Solwaraspora sp. WMMA2065: one gene and its partner. The protein of the gene in region 1 interacts with the protein of each later gene in a pairwise test. Links are inferred from orthologs where the notes say so. Each region holds a gene or a part of one and is shown on either strand. Other genes may lie near its edges.

Region 1 (12,127 bases):
GCCGGGCGTGTCCGTCCAACAGGCCGAGAGCGACCTTGTCCAGAGCCGCCTGGATGGCGGAGATCTGGGTCAGCACGTCGATGCAGTACCGGTCGTCGTCGACCATCCGCTCGATCCCGCGGACCTGCCCCTCGATGCGGCGCAGCCGGGCCTGGAGCTGGTCCTTGGACGCGGTGTAGCCGCGGGTGGTCTGGCTGGTCATCCTCGTAGGCTAGCAACCCCCAGGGGGTATATGCGAGGAAACCGCCGTCGGGCAGGTACGGTTGCCGGACATCGTCGGACGTCGGATACCGGGACGGAGCAGACATCATGCGGGTGCGGTCGATGATCATCAGCCTTGTCGTCGCCGGCTCGGTGGCGTTGGCCGGCTGCGGCACTTCGGCTGACGGTGACGGCACGCCACCCCCGTCCGGCGGGGACACAACCGGTGCCGGCACGCCAGCCGGGGACACCGACCCCGAAACCGGTGCAGACACCGACAATGGTGCCGGCACCGACGGTGGCGGTGTCAGCGCCAGCTATGCCTTCACCGCAGACACCCTGGCCGGCGACACTTTCGACGGGCGCAGCCTGGCCGGCAAACCGGCGGTGCTGTGGTTCTGGGCACCGTGGTGTCCCACCTGCCTCGGCCAGGCCGCCCGGGTCAACTCACTGGCCGCCGACTACGCCGACACCGCCGGTGTGGTCGGCGTGGCCGGGCTCGACGGGGTGCCGGCCATGCACGAGTTCGTCGAGCTGGCCGAGCTGTCCGGCTTTCCGCAACTGGCCGACGAGCAGGGCGCGGTGTGGCGGCACTTCGAGATCACCGCGCAGAGCACCTTCGTCGTCCTCGACGTCGATGGCGAAGTCGTCGACAAGGGACATGTCGACGTCGACTCGCTGCCCGGCATGCTCGACCGGCTGATCGCCGGCTAGCCGACCTCCGCCACCCGATCCGATGACCGACGCACCGCTCGCGCTCGCCCTGGCGGCAGGCACCCTCGCCGCCGTCAACCCGTGTGGGTTCGCGCTGCTGCCCGCGTACCTGTCCTTCCTGGTGAGTGGCGACGCCGCGGCCGGCACCGGTCGGAGTGCCGCCGTCGGTCGGGCACTGACCACGACGGCCGCGATGACCGCCGGATTCGTCGTCGTCTTCGGGGTGTTCGGCCTGGTCGTGGCCCCGGCAGCCGGGGCAGTGCAGCGCCACCTGCCGTGGCTGACCATCGGCATCGGGCTGCTGCTCATCGGGCTCGGCGGGGTGCTGCTCGCCGGCCGGCAGCTGCCCGGCATCGGCATGGTGCCGTCCCGCGCCCCGGCCACCAGTCGGTCCGTACTGTCCATGGTGGTTTTCGGGATGGCCTACGCCGCCGCGTCGCTGTCCTGCACGATCGCTCCGTTCCTGGCGATCGTGGCGGCCAGCTTCCGCGCCGGCTCGGTCGCGTCCGGGGTGGCCCTGTTCGTGGCGTACGCCGCCGGGATGGGGCTGACCGTCGCGGTCGCAGCCGTCACCGTCGCGCTGGCCCGCGACGGGCTGCTGCGCCGGGTCCGCCGCGCGGCCCCGCTGCTGTCCCGCGTCGGCGGCGCGTTGCTGGTGGCTGCCGGCGGCTACGTCGCCTGGTACGGCTGGTACGAGATCCGGCTGCTGCGCGGCGGGTCGGGCGGGGACCCGCTGATCGACGGCGCCGGCATGGTCCAGCGGTGGCTGGCCGCCACGCTCGATCAGGCCGGGGCGGCCGTCCTGGCCACGGTCCTGGTCGTGCTACTGGCCGGTGCCGGCCTGCTCAGGCTGGCCCGGTCCCGTCATCGGGGCCGCAGGTAGCCCTCCGTCGGAGTTTCGACACATACGGGTCGGAGTCAGGACGCGTGCAGGTACGACGGGTCGTCGAGCCATTCCCGACGGTCCAGGATCGCCCGGTGCAGCCGCTGCACCAGCAGGTTCGGTTCCAGGCCAAGACCGTCGACGAGGTTGGTCCGCAGCAGGTTGTAGACCATCAGCGACTCGGCGGTCCGGCCACCTCGGTACAGGGCGAGCATGAGCAGGTAATGCAGCCGTTCGGACATCGGGTACTCACCAACTGACCGGTAGAGATCAGCGACGACGTGTCCGTGCCGGCGCAGGACGAGCGCGGTCTCGAAGTAGCGTTCCTGGATGGCGACCCGCCGCTCAGTGATCACGTGCGCGGTCGCGGCAAGCACCGGCAGGTCCCGCAGGTCGGCGATCTGAGGGGTGGGCCCTGCCACAGGGCGAGCGCCTCGCCGAGCAGGGCGGCGCTGCCGGGCAGGTCGCCGATCGACTCCGCCTGCTGGGCGCGGATGGTCAGCTCGTCGAACGTCCGCAGGTCGAAGGCGTACCGGTTCAGGTTGAGCAGGTAGCCGGGTGGGCGGGTGGCGAGATCGTCGGACGCCGACCCGGCCGCCTTGAGACGCTGACGCAACCGGCAGACATAGACGTGCAGCGCGGTGAGCGCGGTGCGTGGTGGGTCGCCGGCCCAGATGGCATCGATCAGATGGTCGGTGGAGACGGTCCGGCCTGAGCGTACCGCCAGGTACGCGCGGCAGCTCAAGTTGCGGACCGAGCGGCTCTTCGCGCCGCTGACCGACATCTGGCAACTGTTCTCGCCAGTGCACCGGCCAGAGGAGGTCGACGTGCCGCTGCTGGTGATGCACGACTCCGCCGACCGGGAGATCGCCGTGCGGCGCGCGCACCGGCTGGCCGCCGCCTACCCAGCGGCCCGGATGGTGATCAATCACCGAAGGGCTCGGCCACCGGCGCATCCTGCGTGACCAGACGGTGATCTCGACCGTGTTGGACTTTCTCACCAGTCGAGCAAACCGTGACACCCCACAATGACCCGCCCGCCGGGCCGCCTGCGCCGATCGCCGTCGTCGGAATGTCCTGCCGGCTGCCCGGCGCCGACGGCATCGCCGAGTTCTGGGCCCTGCTGCGGCGCGGCGGCACCGCGTTCAGCGGGGTACCCGAGGTACGCCGCCGCGACTGGCCGCCGGACGCGCTGCCGCCGGCCGACGTCGGCACCGATCCGCAGGGCGGCTTCCTGAGCTGGGTCGACCAGTTCGACGCGGCCTTCTTTGGCATGTCGCCCCGGGAGGCCGCCGCCCTGGACCCGCAACACCGGCTGACGCTGGAGCTGGCCTGGGAGGCGCTGGAGGACAGCGGCCAGCCACGGCAGCGGTGGGCCGGCAGGCGGGCCGGGGTGTTCGTCGGGGCGATCGCCGACGACTATGCGGCCCTGGTGCACCGGGCCGGGCCGGCGGCGGTCGACCGGCACACCTTCACGGGCCTGCAACGAGGGCTGATCGCCAACCGGGTGTCCCGCCTGCTCGGCCTGACCGGCCCGAGCCTGACCGTCGACGCCGGCCAGTGTTCGTCCCTGCTCGCGGTGCACCTTGCCTGCGAACAGCTGTGGGCCGGCGATGTCGATCTCGCGCTCGCCGGCGGGGTGCATCTCAACCTGGCCCCCGACGGCTGGCTGGCGGCCGCCCGGTTCGGCGTGCTGGCCCGCAGCGGCGCCAGCGTCCCGTTCGACACCGCCGCCGACGGGTTCCGCCGCGGCGAGGGCGGCGGGCTCGTCGTGCTCAAGCCGCTGCGGCTGGCCGAGGCGGACGGCGACGACATCTACTGCTCCTGCTCGGCGGAGCGACCAACAACGACGGCGACGACGCGGATCCGGCGGTACCCGCCGTCTCCGGTCAGGAGGCGGTGCTGCGTCGGGCGTACCGGCGGGCCGGGGTGTCGCCGGCCGACGTGCAGTACGTCGAGCTGCACGGCACCGGCACCCGGCGGGGCGACCGGGTGGAGGCGACCGCCCTCGGCGCGGTGGTCGGCCGGGGCCGGCTCGCTGACCAGCCCGCGCGGGTCGGCTCGGTGAAGGCCAACATCGGGCATCTCGAAGGTGCGGCCGGCCTCGCCGGGCTGGTCAAGACCGCGCTCTGCATCCGCTACCGTGGCCTGCCCGCCCATCCAGGCTTCACCGGCTCCGGCTCCGGGTCGGCGACGGGCACGAGCGCGGGCCGGGCCGATGACGGCGACGACTCGGGGGCCGGCCGGCTGCCGCTGGCCGACCTCGGTCTGCGGGTGCAGCCGGAGTACGGGCCGTGGCCGGTGCCGGAGCGACTGCCGGTGGCCGGCGTCAGCTCCTTCGGTATCGGCGGCACCAACTGCCACCTGGTCCTGGCCGGGGTGTCGCTGCCGGCCGCGCCGCTGCCCCGGCCGACCGTCGGGCCGCCGGTGGTCTGCCCGCTCAGCGCCCGGTCCGACGCGGCACTGCGGGCGCAGGCCGACCGGCTGCACCGCTACCTGCTCGGCCACCCGGAGGTGGATCCACGCGACGTCGCGTACTCGCTGGAGACCACCCGTACGGTGCTACCGGTCCGGGCCGCGGTGGTCGCCGCCGACCGTGGTGAGCTGCTCGCCGGGTTGGTCGCGGTCGCGGCCCGCAGTCCGGCAGCCGGCACCGTGGTTCCCGGCACCGCACCCACCGGCGGGTACGCCGAACCGGTCCGGCTCGCCCATCGCCACGTCTCCGGTGACCCGATCGACTCGCCCGAGGCTCCGGCCGTTGGTCAGGGCCGGCGGATCCGGCTGCCGAGCTACCCGTACCAGCGGGACCGCCACTGGCTGCCGGCAACGAAGCCGCCAGCGGGCAACCGTACGGAACCTGGCCGTGGACTCGGCCAGCTCGGCTGCGGGATCGCTGCCGGCGACGATGCCGGCACCCGCGTACAGGCGGGCTGTGTGGTCCCGGGTGACGGCGCAGCGCAGGGCGACGACCCACTCGCCGTCGCCGGCGGCGTTCTCCCAACCCATCACACCAGTGTAGAAGCCACGGTCGAAGGTCTCGTACTCCGCGATGGCGGCGCGGGCGTCCCTGGTCGGGGTGCCACACATCGCCGGTGTCGGGTGCAACGCCGCGCCGAGCGTCAGCGAACTGATCGCCTGGTCGGGAACCCGGCCAGTGACCAGAGTGGACAAATGCCACATGCCGGATCCGGGCTGCGAGGCGGAGTAGAACGGCATGTCCGGGCGGTACCCGGCGAGCAGAGCGAGGGCGTCGGCGCACGCCGCGTCGGACCGTGCGGTGGTCATCGGCGAGTAGCCTCCCGGATCTCAGGCGCGCAGGGTTGCGCCGCCGTCGACGTACAGGTCGTGCATCGTGATGTGCCGAGCCTGATCGGAGGCGAGGAAGACGACCGCGTTGGCGATGTCGGCGGGTTCGACGAGACGGCCCAGCGGAATGCCGGTCCGGTAGGTCGCCAGGGAGCCCGCGATCACCCCGGTGGCGTCGTCCGGGCCTGTCCACAGCGCACGTTGCATCGCCGTGTCGGTGGAGCCCGGCGCGACCACGTTGCACCGCAAACCACGGTCGGCGAGTTCGAGGCCGAGGCACTTGGTCAGCAACGTCGTGGCGGCCTTGGCCGCAGCGTAGGCGGCCATCCCGAGGCGGGGTATCCCGGCCGCGTTCGAACTGACGGTGACGATGCTGCCCCGGCCGCGGTCGGCCATCCGCCGCCCGGCGCAGCGCAGCACGTGGAAGACCCCGGTGGTGTTGACGTCGAATGTGGCCCGCCAGTCGGTGTCGGTGGTCTCCAGGAGGTAGGCGGGCCGCAGGATCCCGGCGACCGGGACACAGATGTCCACCGGACCGAGGTCCGCCTCGGCGGCCGTGAAGACACGTTCTACGGCGGCGCAGTCGGTGACGTCGAGCCGGTACGCGCGTGAGCCGTCCAGCGTCACAGCAAGTCGGTGCGCCGCTTCACCGTCCGAATCGGTCAGCGCAACGATCGCGCCCCGCGAGGCCAGGGCAGTGGCCACGGCTGCGCCGATGCCCTGCGCCGCTCCGGTGACCAGAGCGGTCCGGCCGGCGATGCCGTCGGGTGTCATGCGTACGGTGCTCCTCACCTGATGACGGGAACCTCGTCGAGCCGTGTCGATCTTATTCGTCCGTCAACAAGATCCACCTACCTGGTGGTCTCGACGCGCCACCAGTCCTGCACATCGGTCGACCTGTCGGGCCGGAACTCCAGGGAGGTCCCGGTGCGAGTCCCGGGGCCCGTCCGATCTCGCCAGGGCGAGGTCGCAGAGAGCCGGACGGCGACCGGGTCGGATCCGCCGCGTGACGCAGTCTCGCTCAAGGAACGCTGGAACTGTGCTTGAATACGAGCAAGGAAATAGATGCTTGTTGACATAGAACTGAGAGTAAATCTAGGCTCGCTCACACACCAGACTGTTCCACTGCCTTTCCGTCGACCGCATCGGGGGGGTGAACGACGTCCGGTGGACTGCCGGAATCCGTCGTGAGAGGAGCCGAGTGGCTGAGATGAGGATGGCCGACTATCTCGACTTTGTTGGCGACCCCGGTCGGGATGACGTGGAGGGATGGCTGTATCCCACGGATGCCCATCTGATGAGCGTCGTCAACGACCTGCAAGTCGACCGCGGGTTCCGTGGCGACGTTCTGGAAATCGGTGCCTACAAAGGAAAGAGCGCGATCCTCCTGGGGTTCTTCCCCGAGGCTGGCGAATCGCTTACAGTCTGCGACATCTTCGACTCCGGAGCCCCGGTGAGTGACGGGAACGCGCGGGAAAACACGGCGTTCTATCCCGGTCTGCTCCAGACAGACTTCGAGAAGAACTACCTGCGGTTCCACGATCGTCTGCCGCGCGTGCACGTTGGGCCGTCCGAAGAGCTCGGCGAGATCGTAGCGCCGGGTTCGTGCCGGCTCGTGCACATCGACGGCGGGCACACCTACGAGGTCGCCCGCGCCGACATGGAGACTGCCCGCCGGGCCCTCGGTCCCGCCGGAATCGTCGTGGTCGACGACTGGTCGAGCGCCCACATCCCAGGCGTGGCAATGGCCTTGTGGGAGCGGTATCTGACCGGTGAGTTGATTCCGTTGGCCTTCACCAAGGGCAAGTTCTACGCCACCTGGGATCCGGCTGGTCTGACCGCCGGGGAGGTGGCGGATGCGGTGGCCACCCGCCCGGGCATCGAGGCCAGCGGCACCGTCCGACTCGGCCGGTACGCCGCTGCCGGCGTCACCATGACACCGGGCGACTGGCAGCGGTACAACGCCGGTCTACGGGCGGTCTACTCCAAGCTCTACGCCGACGGCGGAGCGTCCGCACCCCAGAGGGTGGGGTTCTGAAATGCGCGTGGCCGTCACCACCCACCCGAATCCCAGCCACCTGGTCGGTGCCCTGTCGGTGGCCCGCGTCGCCCGGCGCGCCGGTTACGAGGTGGCCGTCGTGTCGGGCCCCGGGGTCAGCGATCTGATCGAGGCGGCGGGGTTCCACACGCTGACCGTGCCGAGCATGCGGACGATAGACGAACTGCTCAGCGCCCGGGCCGCCGTCGTTGCCGGTGTACAGGCCCCGACACCGGCGGTCCCGCGTCCGGCCGGGGCCGGGATGCCGCTGGCACCCGCCCATCCCTTCGTCACCCCGTACACCGGTCGGCAGGCGACCGAGATCATCGAACTGCTCGGGCAGTGGCGACCCACCTGCGTCCTACGGGAGTGCACCGAACTGGGCGGCTACCTGGCGGCCGAATCCCTGGCATTGCCATATGCCACAGTGGATATAGCGCCGCTTTCGCCGTGCGCCCGGCCCGGCGCCCTCGATGAGCTCAATCGGCTGCGCGCCGAGGTCGATCTGCCGGCGACCGAGGATCCCTGGCACCCGGTACGACCGTTCCGGGTGGGACTGGTCCCGGCCGCCTTCTACCCGGCCGAGTTGCGCTGGCCCGGCGCCTCCTACTACCGCCCGTCCGTGGCGGACGAGCAGGAGGAACAGGTTGCCGCCGTCGACGTCTGCCTGCCCGACGGCGAGGGGCCCGTCGTATTGATGAGCCTGGGGATGAACGCGCCACGCTTCGACCCGCGGGCCGTCGACCTCATCAACGCCGCCGTCGAGGCGCTGGGGCAGCTCCCGGTGCGAGCCGTGGTGGCGATCGGATCGGATCAGGATCCAGCCGGGTGGGACGGAGCACGGGCTGCCAACGTACGGCTGGAGTCGTTCGTCCCGCAGCGCCAACTCCTGCCTCTGTGTGATCTCTTCATCACCCATGGAGGGTTCAATGGTGTCCGGGAGGCCATCGACTCCGGCGTACCGATGGTGACCCTGCCGTTGTTCGGCGACCACCCGGCCAGTGCAGCGCGCCTGGCTCAGCTCGGGCTGGCCCTGGAGGTGGACGCCGACACCGTCACCACGGCGGCGCTACGCGCGGCCGTGGCCACCGTCCTGAGCGACCCCGGCTACCGGACCCGCACCACAGACCTGCGTCGGTGGATGCGGGCCCTGCCGCCGCTGGACCGTCTGGCCGGCGACCTGCTTTCGCATGTCGCGGCTGCGGCCCGGTGACCGGACCCGATCGGCCGTGAGCATCAGTCGGACTCGAAAGGACCGCCATGAAGGTCGGAGTGACCGGAGCCTGTGGGTTCATCGGCACCTACGTCTGCGAGGAGCTGGCACAGCGGGGCCATGAACCCGTGGCCTTCGACCGCCACCGCCGAGTGACGGCTCCGCCCTGGGAGGTGATGCTCGGCGACGTCCGGGACGCAACCGCGATGCTCGAACTGGCGGCCCACTGCGACGCCGTCATCCACCTGGCCGCCGTTCTCGGCACACAGGAGACGATCGGCAACCCGCGCCCCGCGGCTGAGATCAACATATTCGGGGGACTGAACTTTCTCGAGGCGATCACCCAGTACGACCTGCCCGGCATCTACATCTGTGTGGGCAACCACACCATGAACAACTCGTATTCGATCACCAAGACGACCATTGAACGGTTCGTCCGGATGTACGGCGTGGAACGCGCTACCCGGGTCAGCAGCGTACGGGTAGTCAACGCATACGGGCCGCGTCAGCTCACGGCCGCGCCGTTCGGGTCGAGCAAGGTCCGGAAGATCACCCCGGCCGTCGTGTGCCGGGCACTGTCCGGCATGCCTGTCGAGTTGTACGGCGGTGGGCACCAGGTGTCGGACATGGTGTGGGTCGGCGACGTCGCCCGTGCCCTGGTCTCCGCTCTGGAGACGGTGGCGGCCGGACATGTCGTCGACGTGGTCGAAGTGGGTCCGGTCCGGTCGGCCACCATCCGCCAGTTGGCCGAGATCGCGATCGGCCTGGCCGCCGACCGCGGCTTCAGCCGGGTTCCCATCGTCGACCTGCCGATGCGACCGGGCGAGGACCCGCAGGTGCCGGTCAGAGCGGACGCACAGACGCTGCGCAGCATCGGCATCGATCCCGGCTCCCTGCGGGAGTTGTCCGACGGCCTGGCCGAGACGGTCGACTGGTTCATCAAGACCGAGGGCGAGCACTGGACCGCACCGAACGGTCTCCGCCGCGCCGGCTGACCCGGCACACCCACGTCGCCGAGGAAGGAACCATCCGTGACAGACCTCCCGCCAACGGGGGCGCACCACGACGGCCCGGTCCAGCTCTACCTGGATCTACTCAAGCGTTGCGTGACGAACGTGATCTACCAGGACCCGCCGATCTCTCCACCGTGGGTGCCGCAGACACCGTTCGATCTCGAGGCCCGTGTCGACGGGCTCGACTGCCCGAGCCAGGCGCACACGATGGTCGGCTTCGCCCGGCTCGACAATCTGCGCGAGCTCACCGAGCGGGTGCTGCGCGATGGCGTACCCGGGGATTTCCTCGAAGCCGGAGTCGGCCGCGGCGGTGCCATGATCTTCCTGCGCGGTGTGCTCAAGGCGTACGGCGTCGCGGACCGCCGGGTGTGGCTGGCCGACTCCTTCCAGGGCTTCCCGGAACCTCCCGCCGAAGCCCGGTACCAGCTGCGCGACGTGTACCCCGAGCTGGCCGGCGAGGCCGACGAGGGACGCCGGCAGGCCGCCGAGGCGATGAAGGCGCTGTTCCTCCGAGGCGGTTCAGCCGACGACGTACGGGAGAACTTCCGCCGGTACGACCTGCTCGACGAGCAGGTCCGACTGCTACCTGGATGGCTCGCCGACACGCTGCCGACCGCAGCGGTGCAACGACTGGCGATCCTGCGGGTCGACAACGACCTGTACGACTCCACGTACCTGACCCTGGAACACCTGTATCCCCGGGTCTCGCCCGGCGGGTACGTCGTCGTGGACGACTACCACTTCCTGGACGAGTGCCGGCAGGCCGTGCACGACTATCTCAAGGCCACCGGCGAGCCGGAGCCGGAACTGATCACCATCGACCGGTGCGGCGTGTACTGGCGTAGGGAGTCCTGAGCGGCTCTCCGACGCCGTGGGCCCCGGCCCCGGCGTCGCCCCAGGGGGGCGGGGCCGGAGCCGGGGCCCACGGCATCCGTCCAGTTCAGTCGTGAGGCCGTAGCCGCACCTCGAGTCGGGCGGGCCTGCGGTTGAACCGATTGCTGGCGATGGCCACGTCCGCCACCGGAGTGACCAGCGCGAGTGCGGGAAACCGGCCGAATAGCCGGCCGATGGACTCCTGCAGCTCGACCCGGGCCAGCGGCGCGCCCAGGCAGAAGTGGGCACCGGCGCCGAACACGAGGTGGCTGCCGACCGACCCACGGCAGAGGTCGAACGACTCGGGGGCCGTCAGCCGCAGCTCGTCGCGGCCTGCCGAGTCGATCGACACCAGCACCGCCGCGCCCGCCGGGACCACGACGCCGGCGACGGTGACGTCGCAGGTGGCGTACATCATGCCGGCAAAGCCGGTACTGGCTTGGGCGTACCGGAGAATCTCCTCGACGGCATCGTCGAGCGCCACCTCACCCGACCGCAACCGGGCCAGCTCGGCGGGGTGCTGGAACAGCGCCAGCAGCCCGTTGCCGAGCTGGGTCGCCACGGTCTCGTAACCGGCGACCGCCAGCAGAAGCACCGTGGAGACCAGCTCGTCGTCGGTGAGTTCACCCGGCTGTCGGATCAACTGGGACAGTGGACCGTCGCCGGGCCGGGCCCGGCGGACGCCGAGCAGCTCGACGGCGGCGCGGTGCAGGCGGGACATCACAGCACCGAAGGCCGCCATCGACGCACCGCTGTCCAGCAGAGACGCCGCCCACTCCTCGAAGGCGGGACGGATGTCGTCGGGCACCTCGAACAGCGCGTACAACACCCGCAGCGGCAGGCGGAAGGCGAAGCGCTCCATCAGGTCCACCGGCGGCGGGGTCCTGGCCAGCTCGTCGAGCAGTTCCTCGACGAGCTGTGCGACCTGGGGTCGCATGGCTTCGGCCTGCCGGACGTTGAACACCTGGTTGACGTGCCGGCGCCAGCGGGCGTGGTCCGCCGGATCGGCGATCGACAGCCCGAAGTCGAAGGCGGGTGCGGCGGGCCGGGCACGGCCTTCGGGGGACCCACCAGCCTGGCCGTCGACGGCCCGGGCACGCACCGGCCGCCGGCTGAACCGTTCGTCGGTCAGCACCTGCCGAACATGCTGGTAGCTGCTGACCAGGTATGCGGGTGTGCCGGTGGGAAGTCGGACCTGAGCGACTGGGGCTTCGCGGCGCAGCCGACCCAGAGCCGGCGGGAGGCGGAACGGGCATTCGGGTGGGAACGGATACGTCGGCGCAGGCTCGGCCGATGAACCTGAACCGGCGTGTCCCGGAGCGCCGCCGTCCGCTGAGGTGCCTTCCGTTTCGGTGCTCATTTCAAACTCCGCTGACAGGAGGATTGGTCCGCTGGTCATGAATCCCTGTAACGGACGAGAGTACGGGCCGCCCGCCAGTGAATCACAACATAACCCGGCCATCCCTGATCCGCAAGACATCACGGCGATGGTCGATGGCTAAGGTGCCTGCTCGTGTACCCGATAGTTCCCCCCTCACCTGCGGATTCTTGACATTGGCAGGGTGGTGTGGGCCGCCTGGACGGTCTCCTGGTCGGGTCCAAATGAACGCGACTATAGCGAAATATGACCGAGATCTTAGGTGATTTCCAGGGCGATCCGACGTGTGGTCGTGACGGGGGGATTTCCGATCGCCTCACGGCATTGTCTGTTCGCCCTCCTGTCTTCTAGGATCATTGGTGACTGTATTTTGTCGAGGAGGACGCCGTGGCGGCGAAGGGTCTTTACTGCTCCATCATCCTGTGGGATCTCTCCCAATCGGAACAGACGGTCACGTCACTGCGGAAACACCTTCGCGACTACGCTGTCGATGCCTATTCACGGATCC
Region 2 (12,035 bases), 3.5 Mb from region 1 along the record:
GACCCGCTGCTCGCGGGGCAGTGCGGCGAGCGCCCGGAAGGCGGCGGCGACGTCGGCGTGCTCGCCGGTCAGTTCGACGAAGCCGCCGTCACGCAGCACACCGGGGCTACCGGCCAGGACCGCGTCGGCTGCACGGGCCACCGCGAGTTCGTCGGCGGGGAACCCGATATCGGCGGGCGCGATGCCCATCATCACGGCGAACGAGTACTCCGACAACAGTTCGTCGTCGAGCCGGAACCGGGGGCTGTGGCTGCTGATCGCGGTCAGGGTCGCGACGTTGGCGCCGCGCTCGCTGAGGCCACGGGCGATCTCGGTGGCGATCAGACCGCCGAGGCAGTAGCCGACGACGTGCAGTTCACGGGCACCGAGCTCACCGATCTCGGTCGCGTAGTCGGCCGCGATCCGGTCGATCAGGCCGGCCGGGTCGGCCTCCAGGAAGGTCGGCAGATGCGGTACCTCGACACCGATGACCGAGCTGGTGCCGGCGGAGCGGCGGCGGATCTCGGTGATGATCGCCCGGTACGGCATGATCGTGCCGGTGCCGGCGTGCACGAGTACGGTGAGCGGATCGGTGCCGGCGCCGTGCAGTCGGACCACCGGTGAGGTGCGGACGGCACCGTCGCCTGGTGCCGACGTCTGCGGTGTGGTGACCGTACGCAGGTAGGCGGCGAGTGCGGCGACGGTCGGTTGGCGCAGCATGTGTCGCAGCACCACCTCCCACTCGAGGGCTACCACGTCGGGGACGCGTTCCCGCAGCAGGCCGACGAGGCGGGCGACGAGCAGCGAGTCGCCGCCGAGGGCGAAGAAGTCGTCGTGGCGGCCGACGTACTCGCGGTCGAGCAGTTCCGCCCAGATGCCGGCGAGGTGGCGTTCCAGCGCGTCCACCGGATCGGCGGCCACCGCCGCGGTCTGCTGGCCCTGGTCGGTGCCGGGCAGCCAGGTCCGCAGCCGGTTGCGGTCGACCTTTCCGTTGCTGGTACGAGGCAACCCGTCGACCAGCTGCCACACCGTCGGCACCATGTAGTCGGGCAGTCGGGCGGTGGTGTGCCGGACAAGGTCGGCGGTGGTCACCGGCGTCCGGTCGGTCTTGACCCGGGCGAGGAACAGCTGCTGACCGGTGGGGTGCAGCGGCTCGCCGGCCGCCGGCAGATGGGTGACCAGCTCGGCTCCGGCCGCGCCGAGCAGCTCACGCCACTGTGGCCCGGTGAGGAACGACTGGCCGGCGGCAGCGCGCACGTCGGTGAACGGGCCCGCGGCGGCCTCCAGGAACTCCATGGACACCAGCAGCGCCGGGTCGTCGTCGCGGGTCTGTTCCATGATCACGAGCCAGCCGCCGGGGGCGAGCAGGCCGGTGAGCCGCTCGATCGCGGCGGCGGCGTCCGGTGCGGTGTGCAGATGGTTCGCGGCGATGACCACGTCGACGCTGTTCGGGGTCAGCCCTTGGGCGCGAGGGTCGTCGCGCAGGTCGAAGCGGGCGTAGCGGATCCACGGGTGGTGGGCGAACTGGTCCCGGGCTTCGTTGAGGAAGAACGTCGACGGGTCGGTGAACAGGTAGTCGGGGCGGTACTCGGCCAGGGCGGGGGCGAGCAGACTGGTGGTGCCGGCGACGCCACCGCCGACCTCCAGCACCCGCAGCGCTCCGTCGCCGTCGTGCCGCTCGGCGATGTGCCGCAGCGCCGCGACGATCGCCTGGTGCAGGTGGGCGACGGCGAGGTTGTCGCGGTAGGCAGCGGCCATCGCGTCGGCGCGGGCACCGGGGAACAGCAACGCGCGGATGTCGGTGCTGCCGGCGATCAGCGCTGGCAGGTGGTCGGTGCAGGTGCGGACCGCGTCGATCAGGTCGGTGCTGTAGTCGAGCCGACGATCGGCTTCGGTGAGTCGCAGCCAAGCGCCGTCGAGTTCGTCGGGCGCCGGTACGGCGAGATCGCCGTAGCGGGCGGCGTCGGTGACGCGGAGCCGCCCTGCGCGGGTCAACGCGGCGAGCCACCGGCGTACGATCGGCGCGGTCACCGCGGTGGCGTCCAACGCCTGGCAGACCTCGTCGGCGCTGTGCCAGGTGTCACCGGTGGCGACGTCGGCGTCGGCGAGGGTGGCGGCCATCGCGGTCAGTGCGACCTCGGCCAGCGCGGCCTGGAAGTCGGCGAGGGCCTGCGGGTCGACCCCGGTCTGCGCGGCCCGCGACGCCGCCGCCGCGACGGCACCGGTCCCGGCGGCGGCGGCCCCGGCGGCAGAGTCGGGCGTGGTGACGGCGGGTTCGACGAACGCGGCGAGCCGCTTGCCGCCGGGGTGGGCGGCGTCGACCAGCACGGCAGCGCCGGCGACACCGGGGTGGGCCTGCACGGCGGTCTCGACCTCGGCCAGTTCGATCCGGTAGCCCCGGATCTTGACCTGGTCGTCCTGGCGACCGAGGAACTCGATGGTCCCGTCGGGCCAGTAGCGGCCCAGGTCACCGGTGCGGTAGAGCCGTTCGCCGGTGCTCGGATGCCGCAGGAACCGGTCGGTGGTGCGCTGCGGGTCGTGGTAGTAGCCCAGGGCCACGCCGGCACCACCGATGTAGAGCTCGCCAGCGATCCAGTCGGGACGGTCCCGCAGCTGGGCGTCGAGCACGTGGAACGTCTGATTGGTCAGCGGCACCCCGTACGGGATGCTGGGCCGGTTGTGGTCGACGACGTCGATGGGATGCCAGATCGACCAGATCGATCCCTCGGTGGCGCCACCGAGGCTGACCACCCGCAGTCGCGGCAGCAGCTCGCGGACCGCGTCCGGCAGGGCGACCGGAATCCAGTCGCCGGAGAGCATGGCCAGCCGTAGCCCCGCTGGACGCAGATCCGGCACCGCCCGCAGGTAGTCGTGCAGCATCTGCAACTGGCCGGGCACCGAGTTCCAGATCGTGACGGCGTGGCGGTCGGCGAGGTCGGCCCAGTGCGACGGGTCACCCCGGCGGTCCGCGTCGGGCAGCACCAGCCGGCCGCCGACGGCGAGCGGGCCGAACACGTCGTAGACCGACAGGTCGAAACCGAGGCTGGCCAGGCCGAGCACGGAGTCGTCCGCGCCGACGGCGAACCGGCGGTTGATGTCGTCGATGGTGTTGCGCGCCGCCCGGTGGCTGATCATGACGCCCTTGGGTGTTCCGGTGGACCCGGAGGTGTAGATGACATACGCCAGGTCGTCGGGGCCAGGACGGGCGACGGCCGGGGGCCGGTTCCCGGATGCCGGTCCGGTCCGCGCCGACGGCCCGCCAGCGGCCACCGTGTCGGCAGCCACGATGTCGACCGCGACGGCGGTGACCGAGTCGGGCAGGGCCGCGGCGTCGAGCAGCCAGGACTGGGTCAGTACGGTACGCACCTGCGCGTCGGTGAGGATGGCGTTGCGCCGGGCGGCCGGTTGCGTGACGTCGACCGGCAGGTACGCCCCACCGGCGAGCAGGGCGCCGAGGACCGCGACGATCTGCTCCCAGCCCTTGTCCATCAGCACCGCGACCGGTTCGGCGGGACGTAGCCCGGCGCCGGCGAGCAGGTCGGCGACGGCGGTGGCGCGGTCGAGCAGGTCGCGGTAGGTCAGCTCGTGTCCGTCAGCGACGACCGCCACCCGTTCGGGGGTGCGGCGCGCCTGGGCGACGACGTCGTCGTGCAGCAGCCCGTCGGGGAGCGGACCGTCGGTGGCGTTGACCTGCCGGCGGCGCTCGCGCTGCGCGGCGGGCAACGCGACCGGGGACGGATCCCGCCACGGGCCGTCGTCGTCGGCCAGACGCTCGACGGCATCGACCCACGCGCCGAAGGCGTCGTCGGCCAGGTCGGCCGGCAGTACGTTGTCGCGCACATCCCAGGACAGGGCCAGTCCGTCACCGCGCGGCATGACCTGGCAGTCGATCCAGACCTGCGGTGTCTGGCTGATCGCGTACCCGACCTGGCCCCGGGCCGGCGACGGTGCGGGCGTGTCGAGGGTGCTGGTGAACACGACCGGGAGCAGCTGCCGGGTGCCGGTGCGTCGGCTCAGCTCGGCGAGGACCTCGCTGCCGGTGAACAGGCCGTGCGACAGGTCCTCCAGGAGTTGGCCGGCGACCGCCGTGGCGCGCTCGGCGAAAGGAAGTGGCGTGGTGAGGTCCACGGCGAGTGGCTCGACCACGGTGAAGTCGCCGACCAGCGACTCAACGGCGGGGTGCAGCGGCAGCCGCTGGAAGGTCGGGATGTTGAGCGTGAATCTCGGATTGCGACTCCACCTGCCGATGACCTCGGCGTAGGCGGTGAGCAGCACGGTCGAGACGCTCACCTGGTGGCGGGCCGCGCGCTCGCGCAGTGCGGTCCACAGCGGGCCGGGCAGCTGGCGTTCCCGCCGACGGAACCGGACGGGCCCGTCGGCACCGGCGTCGCCAGCGTCTGCGGCGGGTAGTTCGGGGGCGCCGGGCAGGTCGTCGAGGCGGCGCAGCCAGTACTCGCGGTCGCGGCGGTACGCCGGAGTGTCGGTGATCCTACGGCGGCTGATCAGGTAGTCACGGTAGGTGACGTCGATGGGATCGAGAGTGGCGTGCGGGTCGGTGTAGAGCTGGTCGAACTCGGTGACGAGTCGCTGCACGCTGGCGTAGTCCACGATGAGCAGGTCGAGGGACAGGTGCAGGACCGCCCGGTCGTCGGTACGGGTCACGTGCAGGGCGAACAGCGGCCAGCGGTCGGTCGGGGCGACCCGGTGCGACAGCCTGTCGCGCAGCTGGCGCAGGTGGTCGTCAATCTCGGTCGCCGCACGTCCACGTAGGTCGGTGACGCTGATCGGACAGGCCGGTGGCTGGGCGAGGACGACCTGGTAGCCGTCGCTGTGCACCACGGCGCGCAACATGTCGTGCCGGGCGACGAGCCGGTCCCAGGTGCGCTGCACCCGGGCCGGGTCCAGGTCGGGGTAGTCGTACTCGACGTAGGCATGGCAGGCGACGCCGCCGTACTCGTAGTGGGTGCCCCGGCCGACCAGGTAGGCGGCCTGCAGGTCGGACAGCGGGAAGGGTTCGTGCCGGCCGGCCGGGTCGGCGGTGAACTGCGCGGGTGCGGCCTGCCGCAGGTGTGCGCGGATGGCCTCGCGGTGCCGGCGGACGGCGGCCCGCCGCTCGTCGGTGAAGGCGCCCTTGCGGGCGCGGAACCGCAGCTCGTCGCCTTCGAGCCACAGGGTCACGCCGTCGGCGTCCAGCTCGGTGATCAGTTCGTCGACATCCATCGGGCTCCGCCTCGTAGTCACGGTCTGTTCGGGTCACTCCACCCAACGACTTGTTGAAAATGACATTCAACTGCGATAGACGTATCTAAGCACAGTCCTGATCAGCGGACCAGAAGGGACCCGGCATGAACCCCGACCACGAGGACCGGCCCGGTCCCGGTACGATCGTCGACCCGGGCTGGGTAGCCTGGCCGGAGTCCGACGCACGGCGCTACCGCGCCGCCGGCTTCTGGGCCGGTGAAACCTTCGACCACCTGCTCCGACGCTGGGCGCAGCAGCACGATGGACGGACCGCCCTGGTCGACGGAGCTCGACGGTGGACCTACCGGCAGCTGGACGACGCGGCGGACCGGATCAGCGCCGGTCTGCGCCGGCTCGGGCTGCGTCGCGGCGACCGGGTCATCCTGCAACTGCCCAACCGGGCCGAGTTCGTCGAGATCTGGTTCGGTCTGCAACGGCTCGGTGCGGTCCCCGTACACGCCATGCCCGGACACCGCCGCGCGGAGATCGCCCACCTGGCGGCGCTGTCAGGCGCGGCCGGCTACGTCGTCGCCGACCGGCACGCCCGGTTCGACTACCGCACCCTGGCCACCCAGGTGCACGCCGAACGCCGCACCGCCGACGAACCGTTGCGCCACGTCGTGGTGCTCGGCGACCCGGCGGACTCCGGCTTCACCAGCTACGCCGACCTGCACGACGGCCCGCCCGAACAGCCCGCGACCGCCGACGACGGCCCTCGGCCGACCGCCGCCGACCTGGCGCTGCTGCTGCTCTCCGGCGGCACCACCGGGCTGCCCAAGCTCATCCCCCGCAGCCACGACGACTACGCCTACAACGCCCGCAGCGGCGCCGGGATCTGCCGGCTCGGACCGGACGACGTCTACCTGGCCGTGCTGCCGATCGGCTTCAACTTCACCTTCGCCTGCCCCGGCGTGCTCGGCACCCTGATGGCCGGCGGCACCGTCGTCATCGCCCCCAACCCGAGCCCGGCCACCGCCTTCCGGCTGATCGAACAGGAGCGGGTCACCTGCACCGCGCTCAACCCACCGCTGGTGCCATACTGGTTCGCCGAGTACGCCGACAGCCGGCCCGACCTGTCCAGCCTGCGGTTCGTGCAGGTCGGCAGCGCCCGACTGGCCGACGAGCTGGCACGGCGGTTCACCCCCACCCTCGGGGTGCCGCTGCAGCAGGTGTACGGCATGGCCGAAGGCCTGATCAACTACACCCGACTCGACGACCCCGACGAGCTGGTCTGCACCACGCAGGGCCGCCCCGGCTCCCCCGCCGACGAGATCCGCGTGGTCGATCCCGTCAACGGGCGGCCGGTACCGGCCGGCGAGCCCGGCGAGCTGCACACCCGTGGGCCGTACACGCTGCGCGGCTACTACCGGGCCGACGCCCCGGCGGCCGCCTCCTTCACACCCGACGGCTTCTACCGCACCGGTGACCTGGTCCGGGAACTGCCCACCGGGCACCTCACCGTGGTCGGCCGGGTCAAGGACCAAATCAACCGGGGCGGCGAGAAGATCGCCGCGACGGAGGTGGAGGGTCACCTGCTCGCCCACCCGGCCGTCCGGCAGGCCGCGCTCGTCGGCGTACCGGACGAGCAGTGGGGTGAGGCGCCGGCGGCCGTCCTGGTCTGCGCCGGACCGCCGCCGACGGCCGCCGAGGTGGTGGCGTTCCTGCGCGGACGCGGGCTGGCCGCGTACAAGCTGCCGGACCGCGTCGAGTATGTCGACGCGATGCCGCTGACCGCCGTCGGCAAGATCGACAAGAAGGTGCTCGCACAACGTCTGGCGACGGCCACGGTCACCACCGGTCCGGATGCATGAACGCCACCGGCACCGGCGGCGTCGTGCCGCGGACCAGGTCGGCCACCACCTCACCGACACCGGTGGCGTGTTTGAACCCGTGCCCGCTGTCGCCCCCGGCGACGATCAGCCGAGTGTCATCGCCCGGGCTGCCGAGCACGAACTGCCGGTCCGGGGTCATCGGGTACATGCAGACCGCGGCCCGCGACGGCACCGGTTGCAGACCGGGCAGTGCGACGTCGAGGCGGCGCACCAGCGGCTCCCAGTCGGCGGCGGCGACCTGGCGGTCGTCGCTGTCGGGATGCATCTCGCGCAGCAGACCGCCGTGGTCCTCCAGGCCGAGCTTCAGCTCGCCGCCGGAGTGCACCCCGTGCCCCCACACGCAGGTGCCGTCGTCCAGTTGCCGAATGAACACCGGCACGTCGGCCAGCCCGTACCGGTCGGCATCGGCTGGGTCGCCCGGCCGGAACCAGGTGATCGGCACCCGCAGCACCCGCAGCGGGACCCCGGGCAGCAGGGCCGGCAGCCACGCCCCGGCGGCGACCACGACCCGCCTGGCCCGCAACGCACCGCCGTCGGCGGTGTGCACCAGCGCACCGCCGGCGACCAGCTCGATCCGGGTCACCCGGGTGCCGGTCAGCGCCCGCGCGCCAAGCCCGACCGCGACGCGCACCGCTGCCCGGACCGCCGCCTCCGCGGCGATCAGGCCGGCGGCCGGCTCCCACACCGCGGCGTGGTGGTCGCCGATCCCGGCGTGCCGGGGCAGCCGGTCGCGCACCTCGGCGGCGTTCCAGACCTCGACGTCGAGCCCGTGGCGACGGGCGGCGGCGACGGTGCCGGCGATCACGTGCCCGGCTCGGGGCCCGATGAGCACCCCGCCGGTCGGCTCGAACAGGTTCTCGCCAGCGGCCAGCGCCAGTCCCTGCCAGAGCTGGCCGGACCGGCGGGCCAGTGGCACCAGGTCCGGGTGTTCCAGGCAGGCGGTACGGAACATCCTGGTCCCGCCGTGCGACGAGCCGAAGCCGTGGCCCGGGGTGAACTGGTCGACGCCGATCGCTTCGACGCCGGCCGCCGCCAGTCGCCACAACGCGGCGGCACCGAACACCCCGAGACCGACGACGACGACCTCAGCGTCCGGCGAGCGCACGGCTGGCCTCGACGGAACCGTCCGATGCCTGTTCGGCACCGGGATCGTCCGGTGCCACCGGGTCGGCGTCGGCGAAGTGTGGCGCCACCTGTTCGGCGAACAGCCGCAGCGTCCGCTGCGCGTCCGCCGCAGCGGTCGCTCCCGGGTTCACCTGCAGGCACACGGTCACATCAGGGCCGAACCATTCGGCGATCGTGGCCAGCTGGTCGCGTACCTGGCCGGGGGTGCCGGCGAGGACCTTGTTGTCGGCGTGCGACCGGTCGAAGTCGTACTGCCGGACCTTGTCGATGAGCTGCTCGTACCCGGGATAGTCGGCGCTGCGCACCGTCGACCAGGCGGCGATCGCGGTGGTCATCCTGTCGATGTAGTTGAGCTCCCACCGGCGGGCGGCGGCCAGCGCGGCGGCACCGTCCTGTGCGAGATAGCAGGTGTACTTGATCTGCACCCGCCCCGGGCCGGGGTGGCCGGCGGCGGCCCGGGCCTGGCGGTAGGCAGCGAGCATCTCTTGCAGCCCGTCGCGGCTGGTCACCGTCGGCACGACCTGCAGGTGGTATCCGGCCCGGCCGGCCTCGGCGCAGGACGCGGGACTGGTGGTGGAGGCCACGAAGATCGGCGGGTGCGGCCGCTGGTACGGCCGGGGCAGCATCGTCACCGGGCCGAAGGTGACCCAGTCACCGGACCAGGAAACGTCAGTCTCCGTCCACAGTCGGCGGCAGATCTCGATCCCTTCGGCGAACCGGGCGCGGCTTGCGCTCATCGGCACCTCGAAGGCGGCGAACTCCTCCGGCAGGAACGCCCGGCCGAAGCCGACGTCGAGCCGCCCGTGGGACAGGTTGTCCAACATGGCCAGTTTGCCGGCGAGCTTGATCGGATGGGTGAAGGCTGGCACCACGGCGCCGGTCGTCACCCGGATCCGACGGGTCCGGGCGGCGACCGCCGCCAGGAACGTCACCGGGTCCGGGCTGTACCCGCCGTAGGCGGAGAAGTAGTGCTCCACCACCTGGACGTGCTCGTAGCCGAGTTCGTCGGCGAGTTCCGCCAGCGCCAGGCTCTCGTCGTACCAGTCGACCGCGCTCTTCTCGTCCGGCGACAGGACCGGGAAAAAACCCACACCGAATTGCATAAGTGCCCTCCGTGGCGAATAGCCGGTAGCGCGTACCAGTGAAGTCGACCAGCACATCGGATGTCAACAAGGAGGAGTTGGAAGAGTCTTTCTGATCACACTCGGGAGCATTTTTCGGCGCGTCCGTCAATGCTCATTCCAGCCTGCCCATAAACAAATCAGATCAAGCTATCAACACTTTTGCACAGCCGACTCGGCATGCTAGTTTCCCGTCCACCCATCGCCATCGCAGGAGCTGCGGAACCAATGGACGATCAGGACTACCAGGTTTCCTTTCCGACGCGCGGCAGCGTGCTCGACGCCGCAGAACTCGCCGCGATCACCAAGCTGGTCGACTCCGGACAGACCCTGTCGGCCGGCGCATGTCGGACGGCCTTCGAACGACGGTTCGCCGCCCACGTAGGCACTCGACACGCGCTGTCGGTGACCAGCGGGACCGTGGCGCTCGAACTGGCGATCCACCTCGCCGACCTCCGCCCGGGAGACGAGGTGCTCACCACGCCGCAGACCTTCTCCGCGACGATCCACCCGCTGCTGGCGCACGACGTGCGGGTGCGTTTCTGCGACGTCGACCCGGTGTCACTCAACATCGACCCGGCTGCGGTGGAGGCGGCGGTGAACGACCGCACCGCGGCAGTGATCCTGGTCCACTACGGCGGGTATCCGGCCGACATGGGCCGCATCGTCGCAGCCGCCCACCGGTACGGTGCCGTGGTCATCGAAGACTGCGCCCACGCGATCGGTGCGACCTGGCACGGACGCCGCCCCGGGGCACTAGGTGACATCGGATGCTTCAGCTTCCACAACTCGAAGAACATCACCACCCTGGGCGAGGGCGGAATGCTCACTTTCGACCGCGACGAATGGGTCGAGCGAATCGACCGCATCCGGTCGAACCAGCCCGATGTCGAACTTGGTCCGGCCCGCTTCCCGGAACCGCCGCCCACTCCCCTGCTGCCCTGGATGCGATTCTCCGAGGAGGTCTACGGACGCGACTATGCACGCGTCAGAAGACCCGGTACGAACGCCACCATGTCCGAGGCCGCCGCTGCGGTGGGAATCGTGCAGCTCGACCGCATGGCGCGACTCGCCGCCCGCCGCCGCTACATCGCCGAACGACTCGACGAGTGCATCGGCCGCTACCCGCAGGTCCGGCTGCACCGACCGCCGCCGGGGATCGGTCACGCCTACCACCTGTACACCTTCTTCGTCGAGGCCGGCCGGGCGACGCGTGAGTACCTGGTCCGGGAACTGGACCGCCGCGGGGTGGAGGTCCAACTGCGCTACTTCCCACTGCATCTGACCCCCGAGTGGCGGGCCCGCGGCCACCGTCGAGGTGAGTCCCCGGTCGCCGAGCGGCTCTGGTTCGACGAGCAGATCAACCTGCCGTGCCATCCGGGAATCACCGATGCCCAGCTCGACTACCTGATCGAGGCGGTCACCGCAGCTCTCGACACGACGCCGTCGCCGGCCGGACCGCCACCCGCGGACATCGCCGTCCCGCTGCCCGACCACACCGTGACGTCGGCCTGAGTCCGGTAACCCGACACCGAAACGGAGATCTCATGCCCTTCATCGACGTCCGCATCTTCGAGGAACGGCTCACCCCGGCCGTGCAGGAAGCGCTCGTCACCCGGCTGTCCGACGCCGTCGGCGAGGTACTCGGCGAGGACGCGCGGGCGCAGACCTGGGTGGTACTGACGGCCGCACCCGCCGACCGCTGGGGCATCGGCGGCGTACCGGCACAGCCGCCGGCACCAGTGACCGACCAGGACAACGGCCGTCGGCCGACGGACAGCGAAGGCCAGGCGCGATGACCATCTCGTCCCCGCACACCGCCGACCAGGCAGCCGCCGACGGGAGCACCACTTCAGCGGGTGTGCCGCCGTCGGACGTCGACCCGGTGCGGGCGGCGGTCGCCGCGGCCCTCAACGTCGAGTACGCCGAGCTGACCGCCGACGCGGACCTGTTCACGCTCGGACTGGACTCGCTCACCCTGATCCGGCTGGTCTCCGGGTGGCGCCGGGCCGGACACCCGGTCACCTTCGAGCAGCTGGCCGAGGCACCGACGCTGGCCGACTGGGCAGCCGCGCTCGCCGCCGCCCCGGCCGGGGACCGTACCGACACCCCGACCGGCAGCCCCGGTGGGGGCACCGACGACGCCGATGGCGGGCCGGGCACGACACCGACCGACGACGTCACCGGACCGGTCGACCCAACGGCACCCCTCGAACTGGCGACCATGCAGTACGCGTACTGGATCGGCCGGCAGGACAACCAGCCGTACGGCGGGGTCGCCGCCCACTTCTACGTCGAGTTCGACGGCCACGGCGTCGACCCGCAGGCCCTGAACCGTGCGCTGGCCGCGCTGTCGGCCCGCCACGGGATGCTGCGCGCCCGCTTCGACGACACCGGGCGGCAACGGATCGTCGCCGAGGGTGGACCGGCGTTGACCGTGCACGACCTGCGGACGCAGGCACCGCAGGAGGTGGAGCGGCGGTTGGCCGAGCTGCGGCAGCGGTACACCCACCAGCGGATGGACGTCGAACACGGCGAGGTCCTCGCCGTCGCGGTGAGTCTGCTGCCCGACGGTGCCACCCGGCTGCACGTCGACCTCGACATGCTGGTCGCGGACGCGCTGAGCATGCGGATCCTGCTGAACGACCTGCGCCGGCTGTACCAGCAGCCGGCGGAACCGCTGCCGGCGGTCACCTCGAGCTTCCCCGACTACCTGGCCGCGCACCGGCGGGCGGCG

What was found.
Region 2: the proteins of O7610_RS23815 (region 1) and O7610_RS08245 interact in binary tests that used the Escherichia coli proteins (3 or more experiments, as listed by UniProt). The link is inferred for Solwaraspora sp. WMMA2065 from one-to-one orthologs.

The regions. Positions count from the first base shown.
Region 1 is NZ_CP128361.1:5,223,836-5,235,962, forward strand. The notes cover bases 3,992-6,981. They hold O7610_RS23815 (2,3-dihydro-2,3-dihydroxybenzoate dehydrogenase), read right to left. Parts: upstream 5,879-6,981; coding sequence 5,105-5,878; downstream 3,992-5,104. Other genes in these bases: O7610_RS23810 (chorismate-binding protein), read right to left, coding at 4,361-5,083; O7610_RS23820 (class I SAM-dependent methyltransferase), read left to right, coding at 6,321-6,981. Outside these bases: O7610_RS23775 (metal-sensitive transcriptional regulator), read right to left, coding at 1-202; O7610_RS23780 (redoxin domain-containing protein), read left to right, coding at 325-915; O7610_RS23785 (cytochrome c biogenesis protein CcdA), read left to right, coding at 938-1,798; O7610_RS23790 (AfsR/SARP family transcriptional regulator), read right to left, coding at 1,834-2,175; O7610_RS23795 (AfsR/SARP family transcriptional regulator), read right to left, coding at 2,151-2,582; O7610_RS23800 (hypothetical protein), read left to right, coding at 2,626-2,763; more of O7610_RS23820, read left to right, coding at 6,982-7,142; O7610_RS23825 (glycosyltransferase), read left to right, coding at 7,144-8,355; O7610_RS23830 (NAD-dependent epimerase/dehydratase family protein), read left to right, coding at 8,403-9,350; O7610_RS23835 (TylF/MycF/NovP-related O-methyltransferase), read left to right, coding at 9,387-10,223; O7610_RS23840 (cytochrome P450), read right to left, coding at 10,309-11,376; O7610_RS23845 (hypothetical protein), read left to right, coding at 12,007-12,127. UniProt on the Escherichia coli protein: Involved in the biosynthesis of the siderophore enterobactin (enterochelin), which is a macrocyclic trimeric lactone of N-(2,3-dihydroxybenzoyl)-serine.
Region 2 is NZ_CP128361.1:1,771,696-1,783,730, forward strand. The notes cover bases 4,780-7,677. They hold O7610_RS08245 ((2,3-dihydroxybenzoyl)adenylate synthase), read left to right. Parts: upstream 4,780-5,324; coding sequence 5,325-7,031; downstream 7,032-7,677. Other genes in these bases: O7610_RS08240 (non-ribosomal peptide synthetase), read right to left, coding at 4,780-5,199; solA (N-methyl-L-tryptophan oxidase), read right to left, coding at 7,009-7,677. Outside these bases: more of O7610_RS08240, read right to left, coding at 1-4,779; more of solA, read right to left, coding at 7,678-8,157; O7610_RS08255 (LLM class flavin-dependent oxidoreductase), read right to left, coding at 8,138-9,280; O7610_RS08260 (DegT/DnrJ/EryC1/StrS family aminotransferase), read left to right, coding at 9,527-10,813; O7610_RS08265 (tautomerase family protein), read left to right, coding at 10,846-11,097; O7610_RS08270 (non-ribosomal peptide synthetase), read left to right, coding at 11,094-12,035. UniProt on the Escherichia coli protein: Involved in the biosynthesis of the siderophore enterobactin (enterochelin), which is a macrocyclic trimeric lactone of N-(2,3-dihydroxybenzoyl)-serine.